One region of the Streptomyces sp. NPDC006872 genome, then DNA from elsewhere that is predicted to be linked to it. Evidence: riboswitches for the same ligand, from Rfam matches in the RefSeq annotation. Region 1 holds a riboswitch; each other region holds the start of a gene.
What was found. Region 1 has a riboswitch for thiamine pyrophosphate ahead of thiC (phosphomethylpyrimidine synthase ThiC). Riboswitches for the same ligand answer to the same signal wherever they lie in the genome.

Region 1 (9,471 bases):
CGTACGGCGGTACCCGAATCGTTCACGGCCACAGCCCGATTCCCTACCTGTTGGGCGAAGTCGGCTCGGATTCGGAGGAAGGCGAGGACAGCGGCGGTCCGCATGTCGAGGGACCGCACGTCTACGCCGAAGGACTGGCCATCGCGATGGACGGTGGCGTGACGATGGCCGGAAAACTGCTGGTCCAGCAACTGCCCCTGGATATCTGACCGTTTCCGGGGCATGCTGTGCCCCCCATTCGCCTCGCTGGTGACGCCGCAGGCCAGGGGCCAATTTCGGCAAACCCCCTGTCACCCCATGCCGTCGCCGCTCTACCATCGGTCTATCCGTAGCAGGCTCCCCTCCGTTTCTGCCCGACGGCTCGTTGGCATGCGAGCCCCAAGCCCTACGGAGCATCGGGGGATGCACATGAACAGCGTTCCGCAGCACCTGCACAGCGAGGACCGCCAGGAATACGAGCGGATCCTCGACGAGGCGCTGCGCTCCGCACCACACCACCCGGAACTGGCCGCTGTCGGACAGCGGCTCAACCCCGAACAACTGCGCACCATGGCGCTCAACGCCTCCGCACTCATCACCGTGGCCGCGGCGGCCGAGTACCAGCACTACGTGAAGGTCCGCGAGGAACTGCGCCATCCGGCGCCGTCCACCCCGTCGTCCACGTCCGAGACCGGCTCCGCCGAGCCGAACGCGGCGATGGGGCTCGCCACCACCATGGGGGAGGCGGCCCAGGCCGCCGAGGCCGCCGGGGCGGGCGCCGTCGCCGCCGTCCTCACCCCCGTTCTCGCCGGGACCGCCGCGGTGATCTTCCTGCTCGTCGGTTACATCCTCAGCGTGCTCGACCCCGAGCAGGCGTTCGCCCGGACCATGCTCACGGCCGGCTGGACGTTCGGGGCCGTGGCCGTGGCCGCGATCCTCGTCGCCACCGTCGCGCTGCTGCTCACCGCCCTGCGCAACCGGCCCTCCCTGGAGGCCGAACCGTACGGCGAACTGAGCGAGGAGGTCGCCCTGGCCAGGGAAGCCTGGCGAGAGGCCCTCCTGGAACGCGGCATCCTGCCGTTTCTCCGGGAGGCCCTGGCCAGTCCGGGCACGGCGACCGCCCTGCACACCGACCCGCCCCCGCCGGCTCCGACCGGCCGTCTGCCGAAGATCGGCTACGACCGCCCGGGCTTCAGCAGCCCCGACGACGGCCGCTCGGCCGGCCCGCGGCCGAGCTTCAGCAGTCCGGACTACACCAGCCCGGACTTCGGCGGCCCGGACCACCAGCCGGAATAGGCACTCGGCTTGCGCCCCCGCCGACCCCGCCGAGGGGAGCGCAAGCCGTACGCCGGGCGGCCCCTGGTGGCCGTCAGAGAATGCCTGCGCGGCCCGCTGCCGTGATCCAGCTGGGGAACTCGGACAGCAGCCGGTCGTAGAGCTCCTGGTCCGGGACGGTACTGATGTCGTCCACTGCGAAGAAGCCCACGTTGTCGACCCGGCGCCCGGGCAGCGTGTCGAACCGCTCGAGGACCCCGTAGTTGGACCGGCCGAGCCCCACGAACTGCCAGAAGATCGGCTCCTCCACCGCCGCCCGCAACTCCCGCTCGATCGCCGCGTCTCGGTAGACCCCTCCGTCGGAGAAGAACAGCACCAAGGTCGGGGCGGTCGCCGGATTCTCCCGCACATACGATCTGACCTGGGCGATCGCCTTCTGTTCCTCGTTCTGGATGCCGACCGCGCGCATGTCGACCTGCCCCGGCTCCATCCCCTTGCGGGGCTTCCTGTTGCGCCGGAACAGACTGATCTCGCCCACGCGCACATGCAGCCGCAGCCACTCGGGGAGTTCGCCCAGGCGAAGGTCGGGAAGCCGAGCTGACTCACTGGCGAACGTCCAGGCCTGCATCTCCCCGTCGTCGTCGAGTTGTGCCGCCACCGCCGCCATCCGCTCCACGACGTCCGCCACCACGCCCCGGGAGTACAGGAACGCCATGGAACCGGAGGCGTCCAGGACGAGCACGACCCGCGCGGTGATCCCCGCCGCTCCGCGCTTGCTCAGGCTGACGGCCACCTGCTCCTTGCGCAGCGACAGCCGCTTGCGCATGTCGACGGGCAGCCGCTCCTCCCCCTTGGTCAGCCGAGGACCTGGAGGTGGGGTCATCGCCCCTGAGTCCGGACGAGTGGGTCTCGGCGGAACCGGCGGAACCGGAGCCGAGCCCGGCCGGCTCGACGGGGCCGGCGGGTTCTGCGGCGTCGGCGGGCTCAGCGACGTCTGCGGGTTCTGTGGTGTCGGCGGGTTCTGTGGGCGTAGCCGGTTCTGCGGAGTCGACGGTTGCTGCGGACTCGGCGGAGCAGATGCCTCCGCATGATCCTCATCGACCGTGATCCCGAAGTCGGTGGCCACTCCCGCGAGTCCGGAGGCGTACCCCTGACCGACCGCCCGGAACTTCCAGCGCCCCTCGCGCAGGTACAGCTCGCCGCCGATGAACGCCGTCTCCGTGTCGGCCTGCATCTCGAAGCGTGCCACCTCGGACCGCCCGCCCGTGCCGAACAGCCGCAGCGTCAGACCGGTCACCTGCCCGAACGTGCCGCCGTCGGCCGACGCACACAGCACCACCCGCGTGATGGCGGCCTCCAGCGAGCGGAGGTCCACATGGACCGCGTCGGTCATGACGCCGGCGTCCCGCCGCTTGCCGACGTGTCTCACGGCGCCGGACGCATGAAGCGGCTGGTTGTAGAAGACGAAGTCCCCGTCGTCACGAACCCGCCCGTCGCTCGTCAACAGCAGCGCCGAGACGTCGATGTCCGGCCCACCGACCCCCTCGGCCCAGCTGAGTTCCACCCGGACGTCCGGTGCGTCGACCGGCAGATTGGCGCCCTTGCTCATGGATCGCGCTGTCATGGAGGCAAGTCTGCCGAGCCGACGGCCGACGGCAACCGAACGAGCACGATGTTCTCGTCCTGAGCGACCGCCAAGTGCGTGCCGTCCGGATGCAGCGCCGCGACCGGTGTCGGTATGTGGGTGACGCCGTACGCCCCCTCACGTCGGGGAACCGCCACCTCGGGCCATTCCTCCAGCACTTCCCCGGTCCTGACGTCGATCAGCCGGGGGTGTCCGTTCAACGAGACGACTCGACCGCCTCCCGCGATCAGCGTGCCGACCTCGAAGTCGACCGAGCTCCGGTGCACCCAGGCACGATCGGACAGTGACCACACACCGATCCGACGAGGTCCGAGCGCGGGAACCTCCTCGTCGTCGAGGAACTCCTCTCCGGTCGCCACCGCCAGGCGGTCGTCGTCGAGCCAGCACGCCGACACCACCTCGGCATCGATCCCCGGGTCCATCGGCAGCACCCCGTATCCGTCCAGCACGGCCGGGTCGGTCAGCGCGGCCTCCAGATCGAACACCTCTACGATTCCGTACGGGTGCCACACCCAGCCCGCAACCAGTAGATGTCTGCCGTCCCCGCTCACCGACAGACGGGAGTGGAACACGTCCTTCGCCTCGCGGGCTCCGGTCGTGAGCCGCTGTCCGGACGCCGCCTCCTCGACCTGGAGCACGTTGTACTCCTCCGGGCAGTGGACCAGGACCTCCCGGCCGTCCGGCAGAACCGCCAGCGCCACGGGGTAGTCGAAGTCCTCGTCGTGGTAGGAGCTGCGAGTCAGCTCACGGACGGGACTTGTTCCGTCGAGCAAGAGGGCTCTGGCACCGCGTTCGGTATGGACGACGCTGTAGCGGCCGGAGGGCGAGACGACGCATCTGTCGAACTGATCGAACCCCGAACCGCGATCGGCAGCCGTACGGCGCTCCGCACCGGCGCGGTTCCAGGCCCGGCCGCCCACGACATCGACCAGGTCACCGCCCTGCCAGACCAATGATCGGACCGGCTTCGTCGTCTTCAGATACTCCAAGGTCCATTCCCCCGTCACAGCCGCCTCTCATGGCGCTGCCTCCGGCCAGGCATTGAGCCCGGCGCCTGCCAGGCATCGAGCCTGATCGGGCAGCGCCAATCCAGGGGCGTCAGTCGGCCAGCGGCAGGTACACCCTGCTTCCGCTCGCCGCGAACTCCTTCGACTTCTCCAGCATCCCCTCGGCGATCTCCTCGGCCGAGGCCCCGTCGGCGACCCCTCCACCGAACCGCTCGTTGATGCTCTGACTGATCTTCATCGAACAGAACTTCGGCCCGCACATCGAGCAGAAGTGCGCCGTCTTCGCCGGCTCCGCCGGAAGTGTCTCGTCGTGGAACTCCCGTGCCGTGTCCGGGTCGAGGGCGAGGTTGAACTGGTCTTCCCAGCGGAACTCGAAGCGGGCGTCGGACAGCGCGTCATCCCATTCCTGCGCACCGGGGTGCCCCTTGGCGAGGTCGGCTGCGTGGGCGGCGATCTTGTAGGTGATGACGCCCGTCTTGACGTCGTCACGGTTGGGCAGGCCCAGGTGTTCCTTGGGCGTGACATAGCAGAGCATGGCCGTGCCCCACCAGGCGATCATCGCGGCACCGATGCCGGAAGTGATGTGGTCGTACGCCGGCGCGACGTCCGTCGTCAGCGGGCCGAGCGTATAGAACGGAGCTTCATCACAGATCTCCTGCTGAAGGTCGATGTTCTCCTTGATCTTGTGCATCGGGACATGGCCCGGGCCTTCGATCATCGTCTGAACATTGAAACGCTTCGCGATCCGGTTGAGTTCCCCGAGCGTCCTCAACTCCGCGAACTGCGCCTCGTCGTTGGCGTCCGCGATGGAACCCGGCCGCAGCCCGTCGCCCAGCGAGTACGTGACGTCGTAGGCGGCGAGGATCTCGCAGAGCTCCTCGAAGTTCTCGTAGAGGAACGACTCCTGGTGGTGCGCGAGGCACCAGGCCGCCATGATCGAGCCGCCACGCGACACGATGCCGGTCTTCCGGTTGGCGGTGAGCGGGACGTACGGCAGACGGACACCGGCATGGACCGTCATGTAGTCCACGCCCTGCTCGGCCTGCTCGATGACCGTGTCCTTGTAGATCTCCCAGGTCAGTTCCTCGGCGCGGCCGTCGACCTTCTCCAGCGCCTGGTACAGCGGCACCGTGCCGATGGGGACGGGGGAGTTGCGCAGGACCCACTCGCGGGTCGTGTGGATATTGCGGCCGGTGGACAGGTCCATGACCGTGTCGGCGCCCCAACGGGTCGCCCAGGTCATCTTCTCGACCTCCTCCTCGATGGAGGACGTCACCGCCGAGTTGCCGATGTTGGCGTTGACCTTCACCAGGAAGCGCTTGCCGATGATCATCGGCTCGATCTCCGGGTGGTTGACGTTGGCCGGCAACACCGCGCGGCCCGCCGCGATCTCCTCGCGGACCACCTCAGGAGAAACGTTCTCCCGGATGGCCACGAACTCCATCTCGGGTGTGATCTCCCCCCGGCGCGCATACGCGAGCTGAGTGACCGCCTTGCCGTCCCGGCCACGGCGCGGGAGCCGCGGCCGCCCCGGGAAGACCGCGTCGAGATTGCGCAGACCGCCGCGCGGCGAGGTGTGCTTGATGCCGTCGTCCTCGGGGCGGACGGGACGGCCCGCGTACTCCTCGGTGTCACCACGGGCGATGATCCAGTTGTCGCGCAGCGGCAGCAGCCCCCTGCGGACGTCGGTGTCGACGAGCGGATCGGTGTACGGACCAGAGGTGTCGTACAGCGTGACCGACTGCCCGTTGGTGAGATGCACCTGTCGGACCGGCACCCGTAGATCGGGGCGAGTGCCCTCGACGTATCCCTTGTGCCAGCCGATGGACTTCCCGGCCTCTTGGGACGTTTCATCCCGAACGGAGGCAGGCGTGCGTGCGTCCTTGTTGGTCATGAGACCTACTCCCTACGCCGGCATTACCCGGTAACAGGTTCGGCGGTCGACGCAGCGGCTACCGCCTGCCGACGTTTCATGTGAAACATCACTCGACTCAAGAGACGTTCCACGTGAAACATCGCGAAGACGGAGGTCAGCGCCCTCTCAGCCCGGTGCTCCGAGCTCCCGCGTGTGCAAAGGTGCCTCCACGCTAGCGTCAATTCGGGCGCGGTGAACAGAGGGCCCCTGTCGTTCTTGCGATGATCGGTCGGTGACCACGACACACCAGCCCCCGTACCCACCGCCCGAGCCGCCCCGTCGGCCCGGTGCCGGAAACGGCCCGAGCAGCGGCCCCGGTAACGGCAACGGCTCTGGAGGCGGCCCCGGTGAGGACCACGCTTTCAACGGTGGTCACGCTCCCGGCCACAACCACGGGCATGGCCTCGATCAGGGGCCGGGATACGCCGGTGGACTGGGTGGGCTGAGTGGGCTGGACGGACGGCCGCGCGGCGGCGCTCCCAGAGGTCAAGGGCCGGGACAGGGCCGAGGGCCAGACTCTGGCGGAGGGCCCGGTCAGAGGCCGCCCGCCAACGGGCACGGAAACGGCTACGAATACGGCAACGGCAACGGCAACGGCAACGGCAACGGGCGCAGCCAAGGGCATGGGTACGGCCCTGGCCCCGGCGACGAATACGGCCGTGACCACGAGCACGGTCATGGGCGGAACCCCGACCGCGGTCCTGGCAGCGGGCATGGCCGCGGGCATGGTGACGGTCTTCGGAGCGACCCGGGCGAAGGCCACGGCAGCGGCCACGGCGGCGGACACGACCATGGCCGCGGCGAAGGCAACGGAAACGGGCCGGGTTCCGGCGGCGGACACGGTCATGGCCCCGGTTCCGGCGGGGGGCACGGCTCGGGCCCGGGCGACGGGCACGGGCCGGGTTCCGGCGGGGGCCAGGGGCATTCCCACGGTCACAGCCACAGTCACGGCCCGGCCGCCCCTGTCTCCCAGCACCTGCGCAAGGTCATCGCGGCCATCCTCATCCCGTTCGGTGCGGCGGTGCTGGTCGGGCTCGTCGTGCTGTGGCCAGGCGGTGCTCCGGCGCATGAACGCACCGGAGTCGGCTTCGACCGGCAGACCCAGCAGGCCACGGTCACCAAGGTCGTGAAGGTGAGCTGCGCGTCGGTGAACGCCTCGGGCGACACCCCGACCGGCGACACCTCGACGGCCGAGGGCTCGTCCGCGCAGCAGCAGGCGAGCGGCTCCTGCAAGAGAGCCACGATCCGCGTGGACACCGGCAACGACAAGGGCCGTACGTTCACGGAGATCGTCCAGCCGGACCAGTCACGGCAGTTGGAGCAGGGCGAGAAGGTCGTGGTCGCCTACGAGCCGTCCGCGCCGAAGGACCTGCAGTACTCGGTGACCGACGTGAACCGGCGCATCCCCATGGGGGTGCTGGCCATCATCTTCGCGGTCGCCGTCGTGGTCGTCGGGCGGCTTCGGGGCGTCATGGCGCTGGTCGCGCTGGCCATCAGCTTCCTGGTGCTGAACTTCTTCGTGCTGCCCGCGATCCTGCAGGGCTCGAACCCGCTGGTCGTGGCGGTCGTGGGGGCGAGCGCGATAATGCTGATCGCGCTCTATCTGTGTCACGGCCTCTCGGCCCGCACATCCGTCGCGGTGCTCGGCACACTCATCTCACTGCTGCTCATCGGCGTCCTCGGTTCAGTGTTCATCGACTGGGCGGCGCTCACCGGCAACACGGACGACAACACCGGCCTGATCCACGGCCTGTACCCGTCGATCGACATGAGCGGTCTGCTGCTCGCCGGCATCATCATCGGTTCGCTCGGTGTCCTCGACGACGTGACGGTCACCCAGACCTCCGCTGTCTGGGAACTGCACGAGGCCAACCCGTCGATGGGCTGGCGCGGGCTGTACCGGGCCGGCATCCGCATCGGCCGGGACCACATCGCGTCCGTGGTCAACACGCTCGTCCTCGCCTACGCGGGTGCCGCGCTGCCGCTGTTGCTGCTCTTCTCGATCGCGCAGAGCAGCGTGGGCGGGGTCGCCAACAGTGAGTTGGTCGCCGAGGAGATCGTGCGCACCCTGGTGGGGTCGATCGGCCTGGTCGCCTCCGTGCCCGTCACGACGGCCCTGGCTGCCCTGGTGGTCGCCGCCGACCGGCCGGGGCCGGGAACGGCGTCCGTGCCGGCCCAGGAGACGACTCCGGTGCCTCCGACGGCTCCGGCCGCTGCTGTGGCAACGACGACGACTGGTCCTGCCCAGGGCCGGGGCGGCCGCGGCAGACGACGCAAGCGTTAGGGCGAGAGGGCGAGAGGGCGGGAGAGCGAGAGAGAGAGGGCGGGCGCGCGGGAGAGTGCCCGAGAGCCGGTTGCTCGGGCGCGCGGCCGGCTCTTCGTCAGGTCCCCGGCAGGGTCCGCCGGGGGGAGCACCCGATCAAGGGCCAAAGGGCACCCCGGCAGGACCGGAAAGAGCCCCCAGGAAGCCCGAGACGCCCCGAGACGGCCTGAGAAGGCCCCTTCGACCGAACACGGCCGCATCACCACAGGAGAAGCGTTCCTGCATGGCTTCACCAGTGGCGAAGCGTTCTGCCACCACTCGCCGCCGTCCCGTCAGCCGGCGCTCTGCTCCTCGGCGAGGATCCGGTCCAGTGCCTCGTCCAGATGCGCGTCGAAGTCGGCGAGTGCACCCTCCTGGCCCAGCGGGACCAGCTTGTCGGTGCGGTCGAGGAAGGCCACGAGCGGCGCCGCCGAGGAGCGGAACAGAGCCTGGTCGCCGCCGACCTGAAGCCGGATCAGGACCTCTCCCAGCACGTCGGGATCGACGGGCGAGACACGGACGTCACCCTCGCCGCACGGCCTGCCCACCCCGTCGATGAGCAGCTCGCGCCCGAAGGCCCAGGTCACCGGGGCATCGCCGGGCAGGTGGAAGGTGAGCCGCACGGCATAGGGATCGCACGACTCGTACCCGAGCTCCACCGGGATGCGGAACGAGAGCTCCTCGGACACGAGGAAGCTCATCATGACTTCTGCCTGTACTGCCTGCACGGACTCGCGCATCGCCTTACCCCGTCATTTGCCGTCGACTGGCCGGGAATGAACCTTTTGACACTGCAGGCATCTTGCTGAACGTACACAACAGATCACAAGGAGTGAGTTTTCAGATACTGATAGAGATCGCGAGCGACCCCAACAGTCGCCCGACCTCGTTCTGCAGTTGCCGGGCCGCCGGGAGCAGTCGGTCGGCGTGGTGGGAGGGGAGAGAGATCGCCATCGTCGCCGCTGTGGTGCCCACGGTGATCGGAATGGCGGCACATACGGTGCCCAGCGCGTACTCCTGTCGTTCCACGACCGGTTCCATGCGCCGCATGCGTTCCAGGCGGCGCAACAGGGTGTGGTTGTCACGCACGGTGTACGGGGTGATCGACTCCACCGGGTAGCGGTCCAGGTGGTCGCGTCGGGTGTCCTCGTCCAGTTGGGCGAGCAGGCACTGGCCGATGGCGTGCGCGTGTCCCGTCTCGCGGAAGTCCGCCCACTCCTCGACGGCCGGATTGCCCGGGGTGTCGGAGACGCACATGATCTCGATCTCGCCGTCGCGGTACTGGGCGTAGTACACGGGGACACCGATCGAATCGCGCCACTGCGCAAGGGTGTCGGCGACCGTGCTG
Region 2 (9,471 bases), on a different contig from region 1:
CGTCAGGCGCGGGAGCCGTCCGGTTCCCGCGGCACAACCGAGAAACCCAAGGAGAACGGCCATGGCCGTCGTCACGATGCGGGAGCTGCTGGAAAGCGGCGTCCACTTCGGTCACCAGACCCGTCGCTGGAACCCGAAGATGAAGCGCTTCATCTTCACCGAGCGCAACGGCATCTACATCATCGACCTGCTCCAGTCGCTGTCGTACATCGACCGCGCCTACGAGTTCGTCAAGGAGACCGTCGCCCACGGCGGCACGGTCATGTTCGTCGGCACGAAGAAGCAGGCGCAGGAAGCGATCGCCGAGCAGGCGACCCGCGTCGGCATGCCCTACGTCAACCAGCGCTGGCTGGGCGGCATGCTCACCAACTTCTCGACCGTCTACAAGCGTCTGCAGCGCCTCAAGGAGCTCGAGCTCATCGACTTCGAGGACGTCGCCGCTTCGGGTCTGACCAAGAAGGAGCTCCTGGTCCTCTCGCGTGAGAAGGCCAAGCTCGAGAAGACCCTCGGTGGTATCCGCGAGATGTCCAAGGTGCCCAGCGCCGTCTGGATCGTGGACACCAAGAAGGAGCACATCGCGGTCGGCGAGGCCCGGAAGCTCAACATCCCGGTCGTCGCCATCCTCGACACCAACTGCGACCCCGACGAGGTCGACTACAAGATCCCGGGCAACGACGACGCGATCCGCTCCGTCACCCTGCTCACCCGTGTGATCGCCGACGCGGTCGCCGAGGGCCTCATCTCCCGCTCCGGCGTCGCCACCGGCGACAAGGGCGAGAAGGCCGTCAGCGAGCCGCTGGCCGAGTGGGAGCGCGACCTGCTCGAGGGCGAGAAGAAGGCCGACGAGGCCGAGAAGCCCGCCGAGGCCGCTGCCGAGGCTCCCGCCGCTGAGGCTCCGGTCGCCGAAGAGGCGCCCGCCGCCGAAGAGGCCCCCGCTGCCGAGGCCGCTCCGGCCGCCGAGGGCGAGCAGGCCTGAGTCAGGCCGTAGGCCGTACGGTGGCTGAGCCGTCCGTACGGCCCCAGGGACGAGAGTGACGGCGGGCGGCGTCTTGACTGCGCCGCCCGCCGTTCACCCACCGCCCCAGATCTTCGTAGATCTTCGAGACTTCGAACTCCGAGAGAGATTCACAGATCATGGCGAACTACACCGCCGCTGACGTCAAGAAGCTCCGTGAGCTCACCGGCGCCGGCATGATGGACTGCAAGAAGGCGCTGGACGAGGCCGAGGGCAACGTCGAGAAGGCCGTCGAGGCGCTCCGGATCAAGGGCCAGAAGGGCGTCGCCAAGCGCGAGGGCCGCTCCGCCGAGAACGGCGCCGTGGTCTCGATCATCGCCGACGACAACTCCTCCGGCGTCCTCGTCGAGCTGAAGTGCGAGACGGACTTCGTCGCCAAGGGCGAGAAGTTCCAGGCCGCCGCGGGCGCGATCGCCGAGCACGTCGCCAAGACCTCCCCGGCCGACCTCGAGACGCTGCTCGCCTCCGAGATCGAGGCCGGCAAGACCGTCCAGGCGTTCGTGGACGAGGCCAACGCCAACCTCGGCGAGAAGATCGTGCTGGACCGCTTCGCGGTGTTCGCCGACGGCTTCGTGTTCGCGTACATGCACCGCACGATGCCCGACCTGCCCCCGCAGATCGGTGTCCTCGTCGAGCTGGACAAGCCGAACGCCGACGTCGCCAAGGGCATCGCCCAGCACATCGCCGCCTTCGCGCCGAAGTACCTCTCCAAGGAGGACGTGCCGGCCGAGGTCGTCGAGTCCGAGCGCCGCGTCGCCGAGGAGACCACCCGCGCCGAGGGCAAGCCCGAGGCCGCCCTGCCGAAGATCGTCGAGGGTCGCCTCAACGGCTTCTTCAAGGACGCCACGCTGCTCGGCCAGCCGTACGCGCTGGACAACAAGAAGTCCGTCCAGAAGGTCCTGGACGAGGCCGGTGTCGCCCTGAAGCGCTTCACGCGCATCAAGGTCGGCATCTGAGTCCGTACCGCGATCGACGCGTCGGCCCGATAGGGTCGGGTGCAGTCGTCCGGTACGCCGTCACGCGCACGCGTGACGGACGACAGCAGATCTGACGAGGAGGCCATTGCCGAGCATGGGTTGCGGACGACACCCCACCGGCAGTGGCCTTCTTCGTATGTGCACCACGTGAAAGAGGCGGGATCTCCCATGACCACCAAGCCCCAGAAGAGCGACGACGGCAAGGTACGCGGCCGGTTTCTGCTGAAGCTGTCCGGTGAGGCATTCTCCGGTGGCGGGGGCCTGGGCGTGGACCCCAACGTGGTGCACAAGATCGCCCGGGAGATCGCGGCCGTCGTCCGGGACGGCGCGGAGATCGCCGTCGTCATCGGCGGCGGCAACTTCTTCCGCGGCGCCGAACTCCAGGTGCGCGGCATGGACCGGGCCCGCTCGGACTACATGGGCATGCTGGGCACGGTCATGAACTGCCTCGCCCTCCAGGACTTCCTGGAGAAGGAAGGCATCGACAGCCGCGTCCAGACGGCCATCACCATGGGCCAGGTCGCGGAGCCGTACATCCCGCTGCGGGCCGTGCGGCACCTGGAGAAGGGTCGGGTGGTCATCTTCGGCGCCGGTATGGGCATGCCCTACTTCTCGACCGACACCACCGCCGCGCAGCGCGCCCTGGAGATCGACGCCGAGGCGCTGCTGATGGGCAAGAACGGCGTGGACGGCGTCTACGACTCCGACCCGAAGACCAACCCGGAGGCCGTCAAGTTCGACGCCCTCGGCTATGGCGAGGTCATCACGCGCGAGCTGAAGGTCGCCGACGCCACCGCCGTCACACTGTGCCGTGACAACAAGCTTCCGATCCTCGTCTTCGAGCTTCTGGCGGAGGGCAATATCGCTCGCGCCGTCAAGGGTGAGAAGATCGGCACGCTTGTGGGTGAGCAAGGCAGCCGGGCCTGACCGGTACAACCCCGGTCTCGTACGACAGAACCTGACCGGGCGACGGACCCCGGCCGAAGGATGGACAATGTCCTGCCGGTCGGGAACCGTGCAGGAAGAAGACGCGACGCAGCCGGCCGCCGCCCCCGCAAGGAACCGCAGCCGGGCCTACTCAAGACACGCAGGAGCAAGTGGTGATCGAAGAGACCCTCCTCGAGGCCGAGGAGAAGATGGAGAAGGCCGTCGTGGTCGCCAAGGAGGACTTCGCCGCGATCCGCACCGGCCGTGCGCACCCGGCGATGTTCAACAAGATCGTGGCCGACTACTACGGCGCGCCGACGCCGATCAACCAGCTGGCTTCGTTCTCCGTGCCGGAGCCGCGCATGGCGGTAGTCACCCCGTTCGACAAGACGGCCCTGCGCAACATCGAGCAGGCCATCCGTGACTCCGACCTCGGCGTCAACCCCAGCAACGACGGCAACATCATCCGGGTGGTGTTCCCCGAGCTCACCGAGGAGCGCCGCCGCGACTACATCAAGGTCGCCAAGAGCAAGGGCGAGGACGCCAAGGTGTCCATCCGCGCGGTCCGTCGCAAGGCCAAGGACGGGATCGACAAGCTCGTCAAGGACGGCGAGGTCGGCGAGGACGAGGGCCGCCGTGCGGAGAAGGAGCTCGACGACGCGACGCACAAGTACGTCGCCCAGGTGGACGAGCTCCTGAAGCACAAGGAAGCGGAGCTTCTCGAGGTCTGATGAACGACTCTTCCTGGGGCTCACCGCCACAAGCCGGGTCACGGGCCGGGTACTGGGGGCCCGCCGCCCAGGGTCCTGTCCAGGGGGCCGCCCCGGCGGGTCCCGCGTACGATGCGCCTGAGGCGCAGCAGACTCGCCCCATGCCCATCGTCCCCGACGTACCCGCGCACGGCGGAAACCAGGATGACGACCGGGGGGCCGCTCGGCCGGGCGGCCCCTTGTTCCGAGACGAGCCCTACGGCACCGCGTCCTACGGCAACCCGCCTTACGGCGGCACGCCTTACGGCAGCGAGCCCTACGGCGACGCCGCCCGCGGCGACGACACCCCGTCGGCACGGCCCCACGCGGCGGTGCCGCAGAATCCGGAGCCCATGCCCGACGCCCCTCAGCCTGCGCCCGCACCGCAGAAGAAGAGCGCGGGCCGAGACCTGGGCGCGGCCATAGGGGTCGCGGTCGGACTCGGTGCGGTGATCCTCGCGTCGCTGCTCGTCGTCAAGGCCGTGTTCGTCGGTGTGGTCGCGGTCGCCGTCGTCGTCGGTCTGTGGGAGCTGACCAGCAGGCTGCAGGAGCGCAAGGGCATCAAGGCGCCGCTCGTGCCGCTCGCGGTCGGCGGCGCCGCGATGGTCGTCGCCGGTTACGTCCGGGGTGCCGAGGGCGCCTGGGTCGCCATGGCCCTCACCGCGCTCGCGGTGCTGGTCTGGCGGATGACGGAACCGCCCGAGGGCTATCTGAAGGACGTCACCGCCGGCGTCTTCGCGGCCTTCTACGTGCCGTTCCTGGCCACGTTCGTCGCCCTGATGCTGGCCTCCGACGACGGAGCGTTCCGCGTCATGACGTTCCTGCTGCTGACGGTCGTCAGCGACACGGGCGCGTACGCCGTCGGCTGGCGTTTCGGCAGGACCAAGCTGGCTCCGCGCATCAGCCCCGGCAAGACCCGCGAGGGCCTGCTCGGCGCGGTGTCGTTCGCGATGCTCGCGGGCGCGCTGTTGATGCAGTTCCTGATCGACGACGGCACCTGGTGGCAGGGCCTGGTGCTCGGCTTCGCCGTCGCGGCCAGCGCCACGCTCGGCGACCTGGGCGAGTCCATGATCAAGCGGGACCTGGGCATCAAGGACATGGGCACGCTCCTCCCGGGCCACGGCGGCATCATGGACCGGCTGGACTCGCTGCTGCCCACGGCTCCTGTCGTATGGGCGTTGTTCGTGCTGTTCGTGGGCTCCGGCTGACCCACCCGCGCAGAACGGCTCGTACGGGCCCCCGCCCCGGTCTCCGGGGCGGGGGCCCGTCGCGTCGCGATCGCCTGGAGATCCCCCGAGGCGCTTGCCGGGGTGATGAGCGCCGCACCGGTCACACGATTCGATCTGCGACACTGGTACGGCTATGCCTAAGCCCGGAGAACTCACTTTCGTCGCCCCCCGCGGAGCCCAGAAGCCGCCGCGGCACCTTGCCGACCTCTCGCCCGCCGAGCGGAAGGAGGTCGTGGCGGAGATCGGTGAGAAGCCGTTCCGTGCCAAGCAGCTGTCCCAGCACTACTTCGCGCGCTACGCGCACGACCCGGCGGAGTGGACCGACATCCCCGCCGGTTCGCGCGAGAAGCTGCGCGAGGCGCTGCTGCCGGACCTGATGTCGGTCGTCCGGCATCTGTCGACGGACCAGGGGACCACCCGTAAGACCCTGTGGCGGCTGTTCGACGGCACCCTCGTGGAGTCGGTGCTGATGCGCTACCCGGACCGGGTGACGATGTGCATCAGCTCGCAGGCCGGATGCGGGATGAACTGCCCGTTCTGCGCGACCGGGCAGGCGGGGCTGGACCGGAACCTGTCCACCGCCGAGATCGTCCATCAGATCGTGGACGGCATGCGGGCGCTGCGGGACGGCGAGGTCCCGGGCGGTCCGGCCCGGCTGTCCAACATCGTGTTCATGGGCATGGGCGAGCCCCTCGCCAACTACAAGCGGGTCGTCGGCTCGATCCGTGCGCTCACCGACCCGGCCCCCGACGGGCTCGGGCTCTCGCAGCGGGGCATCACCGTGTCGACGGTCGGGCTCGTGCCGGCCATCCACCGGTTCTCCGACGAGGGCTTCAAGTGCCGGCTCGCGATCTCCCTGCACGCGCCCGACGACGAACTGCGCGACACCCTGGTCCCCGTGAACACGCGGTGGAAGGTGCGCGAGGTGCTGGACGCCGGGTTCGAGTACACCGAGCGGTCCGGGCGCCGGCTGTCCATCGAGTACGCGCTGATCCGGGACATCAACGACCAGGCCTGGCGTGGTGACCGGCTCGGACGGCTGCTCCGCGGCAAGCCGGTGCACGTCAACCTCATCCCGCTCAACCCGACGCCGGGCTCGAAGTGGACGGCCTCGCGGCCCGAGGACGAGAAGGCGTTCGTCGAGGCGATCGCCTCGCACGGGGTGCCCGTCACCGTCCGGGACACCCGTGGTCAGGAGATCGACGGGGCCTGCGGTCAGCTCGCGGCCACCGAGCGGTAGTCTTTAAGCCAAACACATCTTCATATTCCGACAGGGGAGCGCCACAGCGCTGAGAGTGCGGCATCCAGGCCGCAGACCCTCTGAACCTCGCCCAGGTCATTCTGGGTAGGAAGTTCGGTCATCACTCGAGCTGTTGCGCCCTGCCCGGATGTCCCGCGCGGACACCCGGGCAGGGCCGCGTCTCTTCCTGGCCAACCCCAGGAGGAAAACCAGTGCACAACAAGACCTTCATGGCCGTGGCCGTCGGGCTCGGCCTGGTCGCGCTGTCCACGCTGTCCGCATGCGGACCCACGGACGGCGACGGCGGCGAGGGAGTGTCGGCGCAGTCCAAGACCGTCACCCTCGTCAGCCATGACTCATGGGCCGTGTCCAAGAGCGTGCTCGCCGACTTCGAGAAGACCTCCGGCTACCGGGTCAAGGTCCTCAAGGACGGCGACGCCGGGCAGGCCGTCAACAAGGCCGTCCTCACCAAGGACAACCCGCAGGGCGACGTCTTCTTCGGCGTCGACAACACCCTGCTCTCACGCGCGCTCGACAACGGGCTGTTCCAGCCGTACGAGGCGAAGGGGCTGGACCAGGTCGGCGGCGCGTTCCAGCTGGACGCCGAGAAGCACCGGGTCACGCCGATCGACTTCGGCGACATCTGCGTCAACTACGACAAGGCGTACTTCACCGAGCACAAGCTGACCCCGCCGGCCTCCTTCGACGACCTGATCAAGCCCGCCTACAAGAACCTCCTCGTCACCGAGAACGCGTCCACTTCCTCGCCCGGACTCGGCTTCCTGCTCGGCACGGCCGCGAAGTACGGGGACGGAGGCTGGGAGGGGTACTGGACGAAGCTCAAGGCCAACGGCGTCAAGGTCGTCGACGGCTGGGAGCAGGCCTACAACGAGGAGTTCTCCGGGTCCGCCGGCGGCAAGAAGGCGGGGGCCGACCGGCCGCTCGTCGTCTCGTACGCCTCCTCGCCGCCCGCCGAGGTGATCTACGGCGACCCCAAGCCGACCACCGCCCCGACCGGGGTCGCGGCCGGCACCTGCTTCCGGCAGGTCGAGTTCGCGGGGCTGCTGAGCAACGCGCACAACAGCAAGGGCGGCAAGGCGCTGATCGACTTCCTGATCGGCAAGGAGTTCCAGGAGGACATGCCGCTCAACATGTTCGTCTACCCGGTGCGGACGGGCGCGCAGGTTCCGGCGGAGTTCACGCAGTACGGGCCGCAGGCGAAGGACCCCGAGACCCTCGCCCCGGCGAAGATCGCCGAACACCGCGACGACTGGGTCAAGTCATGGACCTCGCTCGTACTGAAGTAGCCGAAGCAGCCCGCAGGAAGGGCAGCGGCGCCAAGGGGAGCGCGGCGGCCCGGCTCGGGCTCATGGCCCTGCCCGTCGCGTTCTTCGCGGTGTTCTTCGCCTACCCGGTCGCCGCGATCGTGGCCCGGGGGCTCCACGTCGAGGGGATCTGGCGGTTCGGGCGGCTGTGGGACGTGCTCGCCCAGTCCGACGTCCGGCATGTGCTGTGGTTCACCACCTGGCAGGCGCTCGCCTCCACCGTGCTCACGCTGCTGGTCGCGCTGCCGGGCGCGTATGTGTTCGCCCGTCTGGACTTCCCGGGCAAGCAGGTGCTGCGCGCCGTGGTCACCGTCCCGTTCGTGCTGCCGACGGTCGTCGTCGGCACGGCGTTCCTGGCGCTCGTCGGGCGCGGCGGGCTGCTCGACGAGCTGTGGGGCGTACGGCTGGACACCACCGTGTGGGCGATCCTGCTCGCGCACGTCTTCTTCAACTACGCGGTCGTCGTACGGACCGTGGGCGGGCTGTGGGCGCAGCTCGACCCCGGGCAGGAGGAGGCGGCGCGGATGCTGGGCGCGTCCCGGCTGCGCGCCTGGCGCACGGTGACCCTGCCCGCCCTCGGGCCCGCCGTCGCGGCAGCCGCGCTGATGGTCTTCCTCTTCACCTTCACCTCCTTCGGTGTGGTGCAGATCCTCGGCGGCCCGACCTTCTCGACCCTTGAGGTGGAGATCTACCGGCAGACCTCCGAGATCTTCGACCTGTCCACGGCCGCCGTCCTCACGATCGTCCAGTTCGCGGCCGTCGGCGCGGTCCTCGCCGTGCACGCCCGGGCCGTGCGACGGCGGGAGAGCGCGCTGCGGCTGGTGGACGCGGCCGGGACGGCGCGGCGGCCGCGCGGGGCCGGGCAGTGGTCGCTGCTGGCGGGGGTGCTCGCGAGCATCGCCGTGCTGCTCGTGCTCCCGCTCGCGGTGCTGGTGCAGCGGTCGTTCGACGCACCCGACTTCGCCTACTACCGGGCGCTGACCAGCGACGACGGCAATGTCTTCCTGGTCCCGCCGATCGAGGCGATCGGCAACTCGCTGGAGTACGCCCTCGCCGCGACCGGGATCGCGGTGCTGGTCGGCGGGCTCGCCGCGGCCGCCCTCACCCGCCGGGACGCCGGACGGCTGATGCGGGGCTTCGACGCGCTGCTGATGCTGCCGCTGGGCGTCTCCGCGGTGACCGTCGGCTTCGGGTTCCTGATCGCGCTCGACGAGCCTCCGCTGGACCTGCGCGCCAGCTGGATCCTGGTGCCGCTCGCGCAGGCGCTGGTCGGCGTGCCCTTCGTCGTACGGACGATGCTGCCCGTGCTGCGGGCGGTGGACCGGCGGCTGCGGGAGGCGGCGGCCGTGCTCGGGGCGTCGCCCTGGCGGGTGTGGCGGGAGGTGGACCTGCCGATGGTGCGGCGGGCGCTGCTGGTCGCCGCCGGGTTCGCCTTCGCGGTGTCGCTGGGGGAGTTCGGCGCGACCGTGTTCATCGCCCGGCCCGACAACCCGACGCTGCCGGTCGCCGTGGCGCGGCTGCTCGGGCGGGCCGGTGAGCTCAACTACGGCCAGGCGATGGCCCTTTCGACGATTCTCATGGTGGTGTGCGCGGTGGCCCTGCTGGTGCTGGAGCGGCTGCGGACCGATCGGACGGGGGAGTTCTGATGCCGCTTCTCGAACTTGAGGGCGCGACCGTGCGGTTCGGTGGGCGGGCCGTCCTGGACGCCGTCGATCTCGCCGTCGCCGAGCACGAGGTGGTGTGTGTGCTGGGGCCGAGCGGGAGCGGCAAGTCGACGCTGCTGCGGGCGGTGGCCGGGCTTCAACCACTGGACTCCGGGCGGGTGTCGCTCGGCGGGAGCGATCAGGCGGGGGTGCCCGCGCATCGGCGGGAGCTCGGGCTGATGTTCCAGGACCATCAGCTGTTCCCGCAGCGGGACGTGGGCGGCAACGTGGCCTTCGGGCTGCGGATGCACGGCATGCCCAAGGCCCGACAGGGCGAGCGGGTGCGGGAGTTGCTCGAACTCGTGG
Region 3 (9,471 bases), on a different contig from region 1:
GGCATGGTCCTGGTGGCCGCTCTGGACTGGCAGGCCTTCCAGCCGGAACGGTCCCTGGACGACGTCCACTCGGCGCTGTCGCGGCTGCTGCAGGGGCGGGTGAGCGGTCGCCGTTAGGGAAGCCGCCCCGTCAGGCGGGTCGCCGTGACGAGCGTCCACGCGCGTGCACATGAACACGAAAGCGCCGGTCCGTGGTGGCCACGTCCCCCGTGGGCCGCCTCGAACCGGCGCTTCCTCGTGCTCCCCCGTTCCCCTGTCCCCCCGTTGTTCCCCCGTTCGGTCGTTCCCCCGGGGTACCCCCCGTGCCTCGCTCCCGCCGAACTGGTCGGCGGAAGGAGCGGATCGAGGGCCGCTCCGTTCCGGCGCCCCGTGTCGCCGGTACCGGAGCCGCGCCCCTTTCCGTGCCTCTACTCTCCCGTTCGCGCAGGTCGGTCCCCATCCGCGCGCGTACTCAACTCACCCCCTAGGTACGTGTACTCAGGGCTGCGCACTCATCCTCAGGACGCTGCGCGGCCGACTGGTGACGATCGCGTCCGTGTCCGTACTCCCCTTGGCCGGGGGTCTGGGGGATGTCCCCCAGAAGACACAGCACCAGCGGCTGGGCCGGCGGCATCAACGCCTACGCGGTGGTGCTGCTCCTCGGCGTCTTCGGCGCGGCCGGCCTGAGCGACGACGTCCCGGGGACGTTGCAGCGTGGCCCGGCACCCCTGGCCGCCCCCACCGGGCTGACGGCGTGACTGTCGGTGGCGGCCGATAAAGTCGCAGGCATGGCAGGGATTGCAGTGATCGGCGCCGGGATGGGCGCGCTGACGGCGGCCGCCCGGCTGGCCGTGGCGGGCCACCGGGTGACGGTCTACGAGCGCACGGGGACGTACGGCGGAGCGGTGCGCCGCTTCGAGCGCGAGGGATTCGGCTTCGACACCGGTCCCGGGCTGCTCCCCCTCCCCGCCGTCTACCGTGACCTGTTCGTCAAGACGGGCAAGGAGCCGCTGGAGGCCTGTGTCGAGCTGGTCCAGGTCGACCCGTCCGCCCGGCACCTGTTCGCGGACGGCACCGAGGTGTCGCTGCCGAACGCCTCGCGCGCGGGCGTCGTCTCGGCTCTGGACGAAGCACTCGGGGCGCAGGCCGGACAGCGTTGGGGCGACTTCCTGGTCCGGGCCCGCGAGGCCTGGGACCGCACGCGTCGCCCGCTCCTGGAGGAGCCGCTGTGGCCGAACTGGTCGGTGCTGGCCGACAACGAGCCCTACCCTGCGGTCCCCCACAAGCGCCTGCTGCGCACCCGCCGGGCGGGCACCCTCGCCGAGGTCGGCGCCTGGGAGCTGCGCGATCCGCGGCTCGCCGCGCTGCTGGAGGGCCACGCGCTCGCGTACGGCCTCGATCCCCGGGTCACCCCGGCGAGCGCGGCCGTCCTGCCGTACCTGGAGCACGCGTTCGGCACCTGGTACGTGCGAGGCGGGATGCGGGAGCTGGCCCGCGCGGTGTACGAGCGGTGCCTGGCCCGCCGGGTCGAGTTCGTCTTCGACGCCGAGGTCGCTCGGATCCTGGAGAAGGACGGCCGGGCGGCGGGCGTGGAACTGGCGGGGGGCACGCTGGCGGAGGCGGACTTCGTGGTCGCCCCCGGCAGCGTCTCCGCTGGTCCCGGCGGCGTCGCCCATGGTCCCGGCAGTGTCGCCGGTGGTCCCGGGAGCATCGCCGGTGGTCCCGGCCGCGGTGAGGGCGAGATCGCGCCCCAGCAGGGCCTGCCGAGTCGGCTGACCGTGCTGCTGGCGCTGCGCGGCGCCCGGCCGGAGGGCGCCGCACACCGCACGGTGGTGCACACGGCGGACCGCGAGGCCGAGTTGGAGAGCCTCTTCGGTACGACGCCGTCCGTGCCCGCGCAGCCGACGGTCACGGTTCTGCGGCCCGACGACGCGCGACTGGCGCCGGACGGCGACCACGAGTCGGTCACGCTCTCTGCCGTGGTCCCAGCCGGTGCGGCGATCCGCGACGAGCACGTGGAAGCGCTGCTCGCCGCCGCCGAGCGGGCCGTTCCCGGCCTGCGGGACCGCGTCCTGTGGCGCGAGGTGCGCACTCCCGCCGACGTCGAGCGGGAGACCGGCGCGGCGGGCGGGGCCGTACCCGCGCCGGCGCTCGCGGCGGCCGGGGGGCGGCTGCTGCATCCCGCCAACTCCACGGGACTGCAGGGCCTGTTCACCGTCGGCGGCTGGTCGCACCCGGGCGGCGGACTCCCGCATGCGGGCATGTCGGGCGCGCTGGTGTCCGGCCTGATCGTGGAGGGCCCGGAGTTCCGGGGCTCGCAGTGAGCCCCCGGTGCTCATGGTGAGCTCACGGCAAGCCGGCCCGGCGGGCAGGCTCCTAAGAGAACGCGGCCGTCAGAACCGATACTGCTCGTCGTAGCCGTTGCCCTGGCCCTGCCCCGGCTGCTGTCCGTCGCCCTGGTACGGGTACTGCTGCTGCTCGGGCGGGAATTCGCCGCCGAGCGGGTCGTCGGTGTTGCGCTGCTGCGGGACCCAGACGCCGCCGGCCGGGGTCTCCCCGTAACCGCCGTTGCCGTACTGGTCCTGGCCGTAGCCCTGCTGCCCGTACTGCTGCTGGCCGTAGCCGGCGTCGTAGGAGCCGCCGCCGTAGGTCTGGGTGCCGATGTACGGGTCGGAGTAGGCGGCGTACTGCTGCTCACCCGTGGCGTCATAGCCGTACTGCTGCTGGTGGTACCCGGAGTAGGTGTTGTCGTACCCGTAGTTCTGGTCCGCGCCCTGCGCGGCCGTCGCGTACTGGTCCTGGGGCTGGCCCTGCGGCTGCCCCTGGCCGGTTGCGGCCGCGTACGCGGCGTCGCTGTATATGCCGTAGGAGCCGGTGTCGTCGGGCAGCGGCTGCGGCTCGTAGACGGAGGTGGTCTCGGCGGCCGTGGGGTCGACGCCCCGGGCGGCGGGCGTGAAGACGTCGTCGCGGTCGTAGTCGTCGTCGCCGTAGGCGCGCTTGTCCTGACCGAACGCCACGTCGTCGGTGCCGTAGGGCGCTGCCGCGTCGAATCCGGCCTCGGCCGTCTGCAGGTCGGAGACCTCGAGGGTCGGGTCCTGGCGCTCGGCCTTGCCACGGCGGCGCTTGGGGAGGAAGCCGCGGGCGCCCTCCGTGTCCGCGCCCTCGCCCTCCTCCGCGTCTCCGCGCCGGAAGGCCCAGCCTTCGGCGAAGCCGCGACGGAACGACAGCGTGACGTAGGTCTGGCCGACCGCGAAGGCGATCGCGCCCAGCGCGATGACGACGACCGATGGGATCAGGACACCGAGGACGACGCCGAGGAACCCGACGAAGGCCAGCAGTCGCCAGCGCAGTCGCGCCTTGTACTGCAGCAGCACCTCGCCCAGCAGCCACAGCGCGACGATGCCGAACGCGATGTAGAGGACCGTCCAGCCCATGTACGCCCCTCTCCCAGTGGCCGCTACGCAGTGTGTCGTATGTGAGTGCGACCGGTCTATGCCTGCGGCGGGTGGTGCAGACCCAGGTTCTCGTAGATTTCCAGCGTCGCCGTGGAGTTGTTGAGCGTGATGAAGTGCAGTCCGGGCACTCCCTCGGCCAGCAGCCGTGCGCAGAACTCCGTGGCGAAGTCGATGCCAATGGAGCGTACAGCGGCCGGATCGTCTTTGGCTGTGAGGATCCGCTCTTTCAGAGCGGCCGGGAAGTGGGCGTTGCTGAGCCTGGGCAGGCTTTCCAACATCTTCACACTCGTCACCGGCAGGACCTCGGGGATGACCGGAGTCACACAACCCGCTGCCTCGACCCGGTCGCGCAGGCGCAGATAGGACTCGGGCTCGAAGAACATCTGCGTGATGGCGTAGTCGGCGCCGGCCCGGCACTTGTCGACGAAGTGCGCGACGTCCGCGTCCCAGTCGTCGGAGCGCGGGTGCATCTCGGGGAAGGCGGCGACGCCCACGCAGAAGTCGCCCGACTCCTTGATGAGCCGGACGAGTTCGGCGGCGTACGTCAGGCCCTGCGGGTGCGGCACCCATGCGCCCATGGGGTCGCCGGGCGGGTCGCCGCGCACCGCGAGCATGTTGCGGATCCCGGCGTCGGCGTACTGGCCGATGATGTTGCGGAGTTCGGCGATGGAGTGGTCCACGGCGGTGAGGTGCGCGACCGGCGTCAGGGTGGTGTCGACGACGATCTGCTGGGTCTCCTTGACCGTGGTCGCCCGGGTGGAGCCGCCGGCGCCGTACGTCACCGACACGAAGTCGGGTGCGACCGCCTCGACCCTGCGCAGCGCGTTCCACAGGCTTCGCTCACCCTTGGGCGTCTTCGGCGCGTAGAACTCGAACGAGTACGTCTTCTTGCCGGTCGCCAGGATGTCGCGCACGGTGCGCGCGCGGTCCGTCCTGGTGGATGCGGTTCCTAGGGCCATACCCGCAGGTTAGCCAGGGGCTGGCGGTCCCCCAACCGAATGCCGGAAATTTGCCCGAATTGTCGACTTGTTGTCCACCCCTTGGACGCGCGGCCGGGGCCGGCCCGGCCGGGCTACGCCTCGCTCAGCCGCTTCGCGAACTCCGCCGCCGCGGCGCCGGGATCGTCCGCCTCCGTGATCGCCCGGACGACGACGACCCGGCGGGCGCCCGCCGCCAGCACCTCGTCGAGGTTGCCGAGGTCGATGCCGCCGATCGCGAACCAGGGGCGGTCGGCGCCGAGGGCGGCCGTGTGCCGCACCAGGTCGAGGCCGGGCGCATGCCGGCCGGGCTTGGTGGGGGTGGGCCAGCACGGTCCGGTGCAGAAGTAGTCCACGCCCTCCTGGCCGGCGGCGGCCTCCGCCTCCGCCGCGGCGTGCGTGGAGCGGCCTATGAGGACGTCGGCGCCGAGGATCGCGCGGGCCGCGGGGACCGGCAGGTCGCCCTGGCCCAGATGGAGGACGTCGGCCCCGACGGCGTGGGCGACGTCCGCGCGGTCGTTGACCGCGAGCAGCTTGCCGTGCCGGGCGCAGGCGTCGGCGAACACCCTGAGATGCTCCAGTTCCGCCGCCGCCTCCATGCCCTTGTCCCGCAGTTGGACGATGTCGACGCCGCCCGCGAGGACCGCGTCCAGGAACTCCGGGAGGTCGCCCTGGCGGGTGCGGGCGTCCGTGCAGAGGTACAGTCGGGCGTCGCCGAGCCGGGCGCGGGCGGTGTCAGGCATACGAAAGTCCCCCCAGGGTGGTGGTGTACGAGGGCCGGCGGCCCCCGTACACCGGGTCATTCGGTTCGAATCCGCAGGTCGGACGCCAGGCGTCGCCGGGTCAGACGGCGAGCGCCTGGGCGCGGCGCTTCACCTCCGTGCCGCGGTTCTCACTCAGGGCCTGCGCCGGGGTGCCGGGGAGGGTCGGGTCGGAGGTGAAGAGCCACTCCAGGATCTCTTCGTCCGTGAAGCCGTCGTCCCGCAGCAGGGTCAGGGTCCCGGACAGGCCCTTCACCACCTTGTCCCCGTCGATGAAAGCGGCGGGGACGTGCAGTGCGCGGTTCTCGCCACGGCGTACGGCGATGAGCTGGCCGTCCCTGACCAGCTGCCGGACGCGCGTCACCTCGACATCGAGCATTTCTGCGATGTCGGGCAGGGTGAGCCAGGCGGGGACGAGAACATCGGTCTTTGCGTCAATCTCGGTCACGGGAACAAGCCTGCCATCTGCCACCGACAGTCGGAAGTCGGGCCGGTCCGACCGGGGGCGTTCGGGCCAGGGCGGACCGGGGCGTTCAGGCCGGGGCCGTCGCCGTCTTCAGCGGTCTGGCCGGGTCGGCGAGGAGCAGCGGGTCCATGGGCGTGCCCGCCTCGATCAGCCGCCTGCCCTGGGCCAGGTCGCGCGGGCGCCCCACGGCCAGCAGGGCGACCAGACGGTCCTCGCGCAGCCAGCAGACCGTCCAGGCCGGTCCGGACGGGTCGCCGCGCCACAGGGTGCGGTCGGCGTCGGCGTGGTGCCCGGCGTACTGGACGAAACGGCCGAACTGCTCGGACCAGAAGTACGGGACGGGGTCGTAGACGGCCAAGGGCTCGTCGGTGCTCGCGCCGACGATGTTCGCCGCGACCGTGCGCGGCCCCTGGAGGGCGTTGTCCCAGTGGTGGACGAGAAGGCGCTCGCCGTACCTTCCCGAAGGGAAGGAGGCGCAGTCGCCGACCGCGTACACGTCCGGCACGGAGGTGCGCAGACTTGCGTCGGCCACGACCTCGCGGTGCGCGCCCAGCTCGACGCCGGAGCCGGCCAGCCAGGCGGTGGCGGGGCGGGCGCCGATGCCGACCACGACGGCGCCGGCGGGCAGCCGCGAGCCGTCGTCGAGGACGACCGCGCCGGGCTCGACGCGCGCCACGCGCGCGTGGGTGCGCAGAACGGCGCCGCTGTCGGCGTACCAGTCGGCCATCGGGGCGGCGACCTCGGCGGGCAGGGCCCCGGCCAGCGGCCGGTCGGCGGCCTCGACGACGGTGACCGCGCAGCCGGCCTCGCGCGCGGCCGTGGCGAACTCCGCGCCGATCCAGCCGGCGCCGACGACCACGACGTCGTGCTGTCGGGCGAGCACGGGCCGTAGCCGTTCGGCGTCGTCCAGGGTGCGCAGCAGGTGCACCCCGGGCACGCCCTCGGCGCCGGGCAGCCGGATCGGCTGGGCGCCGGTGGCGAGCACGAGGACGTCGTACGGGACCGGGCCGCGCTCGGCGTCCAGCTCGTGGTCGGCGGGGCGCAGGCCGAGGACCTCGCGGCCGAGCTCCAGTTCGATGCCGAGGCCCTCGAAGTCGACGTCGAAGGCGGAGCCCTCGGACGTGCCGAGCAGGACGGCCTTGGACAGCGGGGGCCGGTCGTAGGGCTGGTGGGGTTCCGCTCCGACGAGTTTCACCGTGCCGTCGAAGCCCTGGTCGCGCAGGGCGACCGCGGTCTGCACGCCGGCCATGCCCGCGCCGACGACGACCACGCGCCGCGCCGTGGGCCTGCCTTCCTGGGTCTGCTCGCTCACCTGATCACCATAGTCGGATCACCCTAGCCAGCTGACGCCCCGTCAGTCAGCCGTCCTGCGCTGTGACCTGCTCCACGACGCTCGTGCCGCTGCCCTCCTGCGACTCCCACTCCCAGGTCTCGTCGAGGCGCACCCGGCCGTCGGGCAGCTCCACGACGGTCGACGCGCAGTGACCCGAGGACGTCGTCCCGTCGTACTTGAGCTGTACGTAGCGGAAGTCGAGCCGGTCTCCCTCCCGAGTACCCACCAAATGCCCCCGTACGACGTCGCCGCCCGCGTACTCGGCCCAGATCACGCCGTCCTTCTCGTGGTACGTGAAGCGGGTGCGGGTGCCGACCTGCCCGGGGGCCTGGTCGGCGACCGGGGCGAGGACCAGGCCGTCGAGTGACCGTGCCATGGGCGCAGGCTCCCTTACTGAGGTGTGCGGGGTCGGGCTAGGGTGGCCAACGTAGAGCACTCGCGGGAGCCCGGACGCACCGGGCTGAGAGGGAGGCTGGCGGCCTCCGACCGTACGAACCTGATCCGGGTCATGCCGGCGAAGGGAGGGGCTGGACGCCCATGTCGTCTCCACTGTCACCGTCGTCTCCACGTACGTCGGACGTCCTCGTCATCGGGGGCGGGATCATCGGGCTTGTCACGGCCTGGCGGGCCGCGCAGCGCGGCTTCGCCACGGCGGTGGTGGACCCGGAGCCGGGCGGCGGGGCCGCCCGGGTGGCCGCCGGAATGCTGGCCGCCGTCACCGAACTGCACCACGGCGAGCAGACCCTGCTCGGCCTCAACCTCGCCTCGGCCCGCCGCTATCCGGACTTCGTGGCCGAGCTGAGCGAGCTGACCGGACACGACCTCGGCTACCGGCGCTGCGGCACGCTCGCGGTCGCGCTGGACGCCGACGACCGTGCCCACCTGCGTGAACTGCACGCCCTGCAGCGGCAGTCGGGGCTGGAGTCGGAGTGGCTGTCCGGGCGGGAGTGCCGGCGCCTGGAGCCGCTGCTCGCGCCCGGCGTACGCGGCGGGCTGCGGGTGGACGGCGATCACCAGATCGATCCGCGGCGGCTGGCCGGGGCGCTGCTGGCCGGGTGCGAGCGGGCGGGCGTGGTCTTCCACCGCGCCTGGGCCGAGCGGCTGTCCGTCGTGGACGGGCGGGCCGTGGGGATCGTCGCACGGGACGGTACGACGCTGGGGGCGGGGCAGGTGGTGCTCGCCGGGGGCAGCCTGAGCGGGCGGCTCAGCGGGGTTCCGAAGGACGTCCTGCCTCCCGTACGGCCCGTGAAGGGGCAGGTGCTGCGGCTGACCGTGCCGCGGCCGTACGCGCCGTTCCTGAGCCGGACCGTGCGGGCCGTGGTGCGCGGCAGCCAGGTCTACCTGGTGCCGCGGGAGAACGGCGAGCTGGTCGTGGGCGCGACCAGCGAGGAGCTGGGCTGGGACACGACGGTGACGGCGGGCGGCGTGTACGAGCTGCTGCGCGACGCCCATGAGCTGGTCCCGGGGATCACCGAGCTGCCGCTCACGGAGACCCGCGCGGGGCTGCGGCCCGGGTCCCCGGACAACGCGCCGCTGCTCGGGCCGACGGAGCTGGAGGGGCTGCTGCTGGCCACCGGGCACTATCGCAACGGCGTGCTGCTGACGCCGGTGACCGGTGACGCGATGGCGCATGCCCTGGCCACCGGGGAGCTCCCGGACGAGGCCCGTCCCTTCACGCCCAGGCGTTTCGCGCTCCAGGAGCAGCCCGCATGAACATCTCGGTCAACGGAGAGCGCCGGGAGTTCGCTCCCGGCACGGCTCTCGACAGCGTCGTACGCGCGCTGACCCCGGCCCCCTCGGGAGTGGCCGCCGCCCTGAACGAAACCGTCGTCCCGCGCGCGCAGTGGCCGTCGACGTCCCTCTCCGAGGGGGACCGTGTCGAGGTCCTCACCGCCGTCCAAGGAGGCTGAACCATGGCCGACGATCCCTTCGTCCTCGCAGGCACGTCCTTCTCGTCCCGGCTGATCATGGGCACGGGGGGTGCGCCCAGCCTGGAGGTGCTGGAGCGGGCGCTGGTGGCGTCCGGGACCGAGCTGACGACGGTCGCGATGCGCCGCGTCGACCCTTCGGTGCGGGGTTCCGTGCTGTCGGTGCTGGAGCGGCTGGGCATCCGGGTGCTGCCGAACACGGCGGGGTGTTTCACCGCCGGGGAGGCCGTGCTGACGGCTCGGCTGGCACGGGAGGCGCTGGGGACGTCCCTGGTCAAGCTGGAGGTCATCGCCGACGAGCGGACGCTGCTGCCGGATCCGATCGAGTTGCTGGACGCGGCGGAGACGCTGGTGGACGACGGGTTCACGGTGCTGCCGTACACGAACGACGATCCGGTGCTGGCCCGGAAGCTGGAGGACGTGGGGTGCGCCGCGGTGATGCCGCTGGGTTCGCCGATCGGCTCCGGCCTGGGCATCCGCAACCCGCACAACTTTCAGCTGATCGTGGAGCACGCGCGGGTGCCGGTGATTCTCGACGCGGGGGCCGGTACGGCTTCGGATGTGGCGTTGGC

Region 2: linked by a shared signal. The riboswitch ahead of ABZ725_RS35085 (thiamine ABC transporter substrate-binding protein) and the one ahead of thiC (phosphomethylpyrimidine synthase ThiC) in region 1 are both predicted to bind thiamine pyrophosphate.
Region 3: linked by a shared signal. The riboswitch ahead of thiO (glycine oxidase ThiO) and the one ahead of thiC (phosphomethylpyrimidine synthase ThiC) in region 1 are both predicted to bind thiamine pyrophosphate.

The regions. Positions count from the first base shown of each region.
Region 1 covers NZ_JBEYIL010000003.1:198,714-208,184, forward strand. The annotation lists gene ABZ725_RS09875 (metallophosphoesterase) at 1-209, shown strand, start outside; gene ABZ725_RS09880 (hypothetical protein) at 403-1,275, shown strand; gene ABZ725_RS09885 (VWA domain-containing protein) at 1,349-2,878, opposite strand; gene ABZ725_RS09890 (hypothetical protein) at 2,875-3,888, opposite strand; gene thiC (phosphomethylpyrimidine synthase ThiC) at 3,998-5,800, opposite strand; TPP riboswitch at 5,793-5,982, opposite strand; gene ABZ725_RS09900 (YibE/F family protein) at 6,843-8,105, shown strand; gene ABZ725_RS09905 (SsgA family sporulation/cell division regulator) at 8,417-8,863, opposite strand; gene ABZ725_RS09910 (IclR family transcriptional regulator C-terminal domain-containing protein) at 8,964-9,471, opposite strand, start outside.
Region 2 covers NZ_JBEYIL010000014.1:110,791-120,261, reverse strand. The annotation lists gene rpsB (30S ribosomal protein S2) at 62-976, shown strand; gene tsf (translation elongation factor Ts) at 1,135-1,971, shown strand; gene pyrH (UMP kinase) at 2,161-2,919, shown strand; gene frr (ribosome recycling factor) at 3,093-3,650, shown strand; gene ABZ725_RS35095 (phosphatidate cytidylyltransferase) at 3,650-4,876, shown strand; gene rlmN (23S rRNA (adenine(2503)-C(2))-methyltransferase RlmN) at 5,031-6,137, shown strand; TPP riboswitch at 6,160-6,267, shown strand; gene ABZ725_RS35085 (thiamine ABC transporter substrate-binding protein) at 6,350-7,444, shown strand; gene ABZ725_RS35080 (iron ABC transporter permease) at 7,420-9,108, shown strand; gene ABZ725_RS35075 (ABC transporter ATP-binding protein) at 9,108-9,471, shown strand, end outside.
Region 3 covers NZ_JBEYIL010000017.1:135,780-145,250, forward strand. The annotation lists gene ABZ725_RS39025 (TetR/AcrR family transcriptional regulator) at 1-117, shown strand, start outside; gene ABZ725_RS39030 (hypothetical protein) at 570-737, shown strand; gene ABZ725_RS39035 (NAD(P)/FAD-dependent oxidoreductase) at 768-2,303, shown strand; gene ABZ725_RS39040 (hypothetical protein) at 2,373-3,413, opposite strand; gene metF (methylenetetrahydrofolate reductase [NAD(P)H]) at 3,470-4,393, opposite strand; gene thiE (thiamine phosphate synthase) at 4,507-5,154, opposite strand; gene ABZ725_RS39055 (Rv2175c family DNA-binding protein) at 5,255-5,620, opposite strand; gene ABZ725_RS39060 (FAD-dependent oxidoreductase) at 5,706-6,950, opposite strand; gene ABZ725_RS39065 (hypothetical protein) at 6,997-7,347, opposite strand; TPP riboswitch at 7,400-7,511, shown strand; gene thiO (glycine oxidase ThiO) at 7,509-8,684, shown strand; gene thiS (sulfur carrier protein ThiS) at 8,681-8,881, shown strand; gene ABZ725_RS39080 (thiazole synthase) at 8,885-9,471, shown strand, end outside.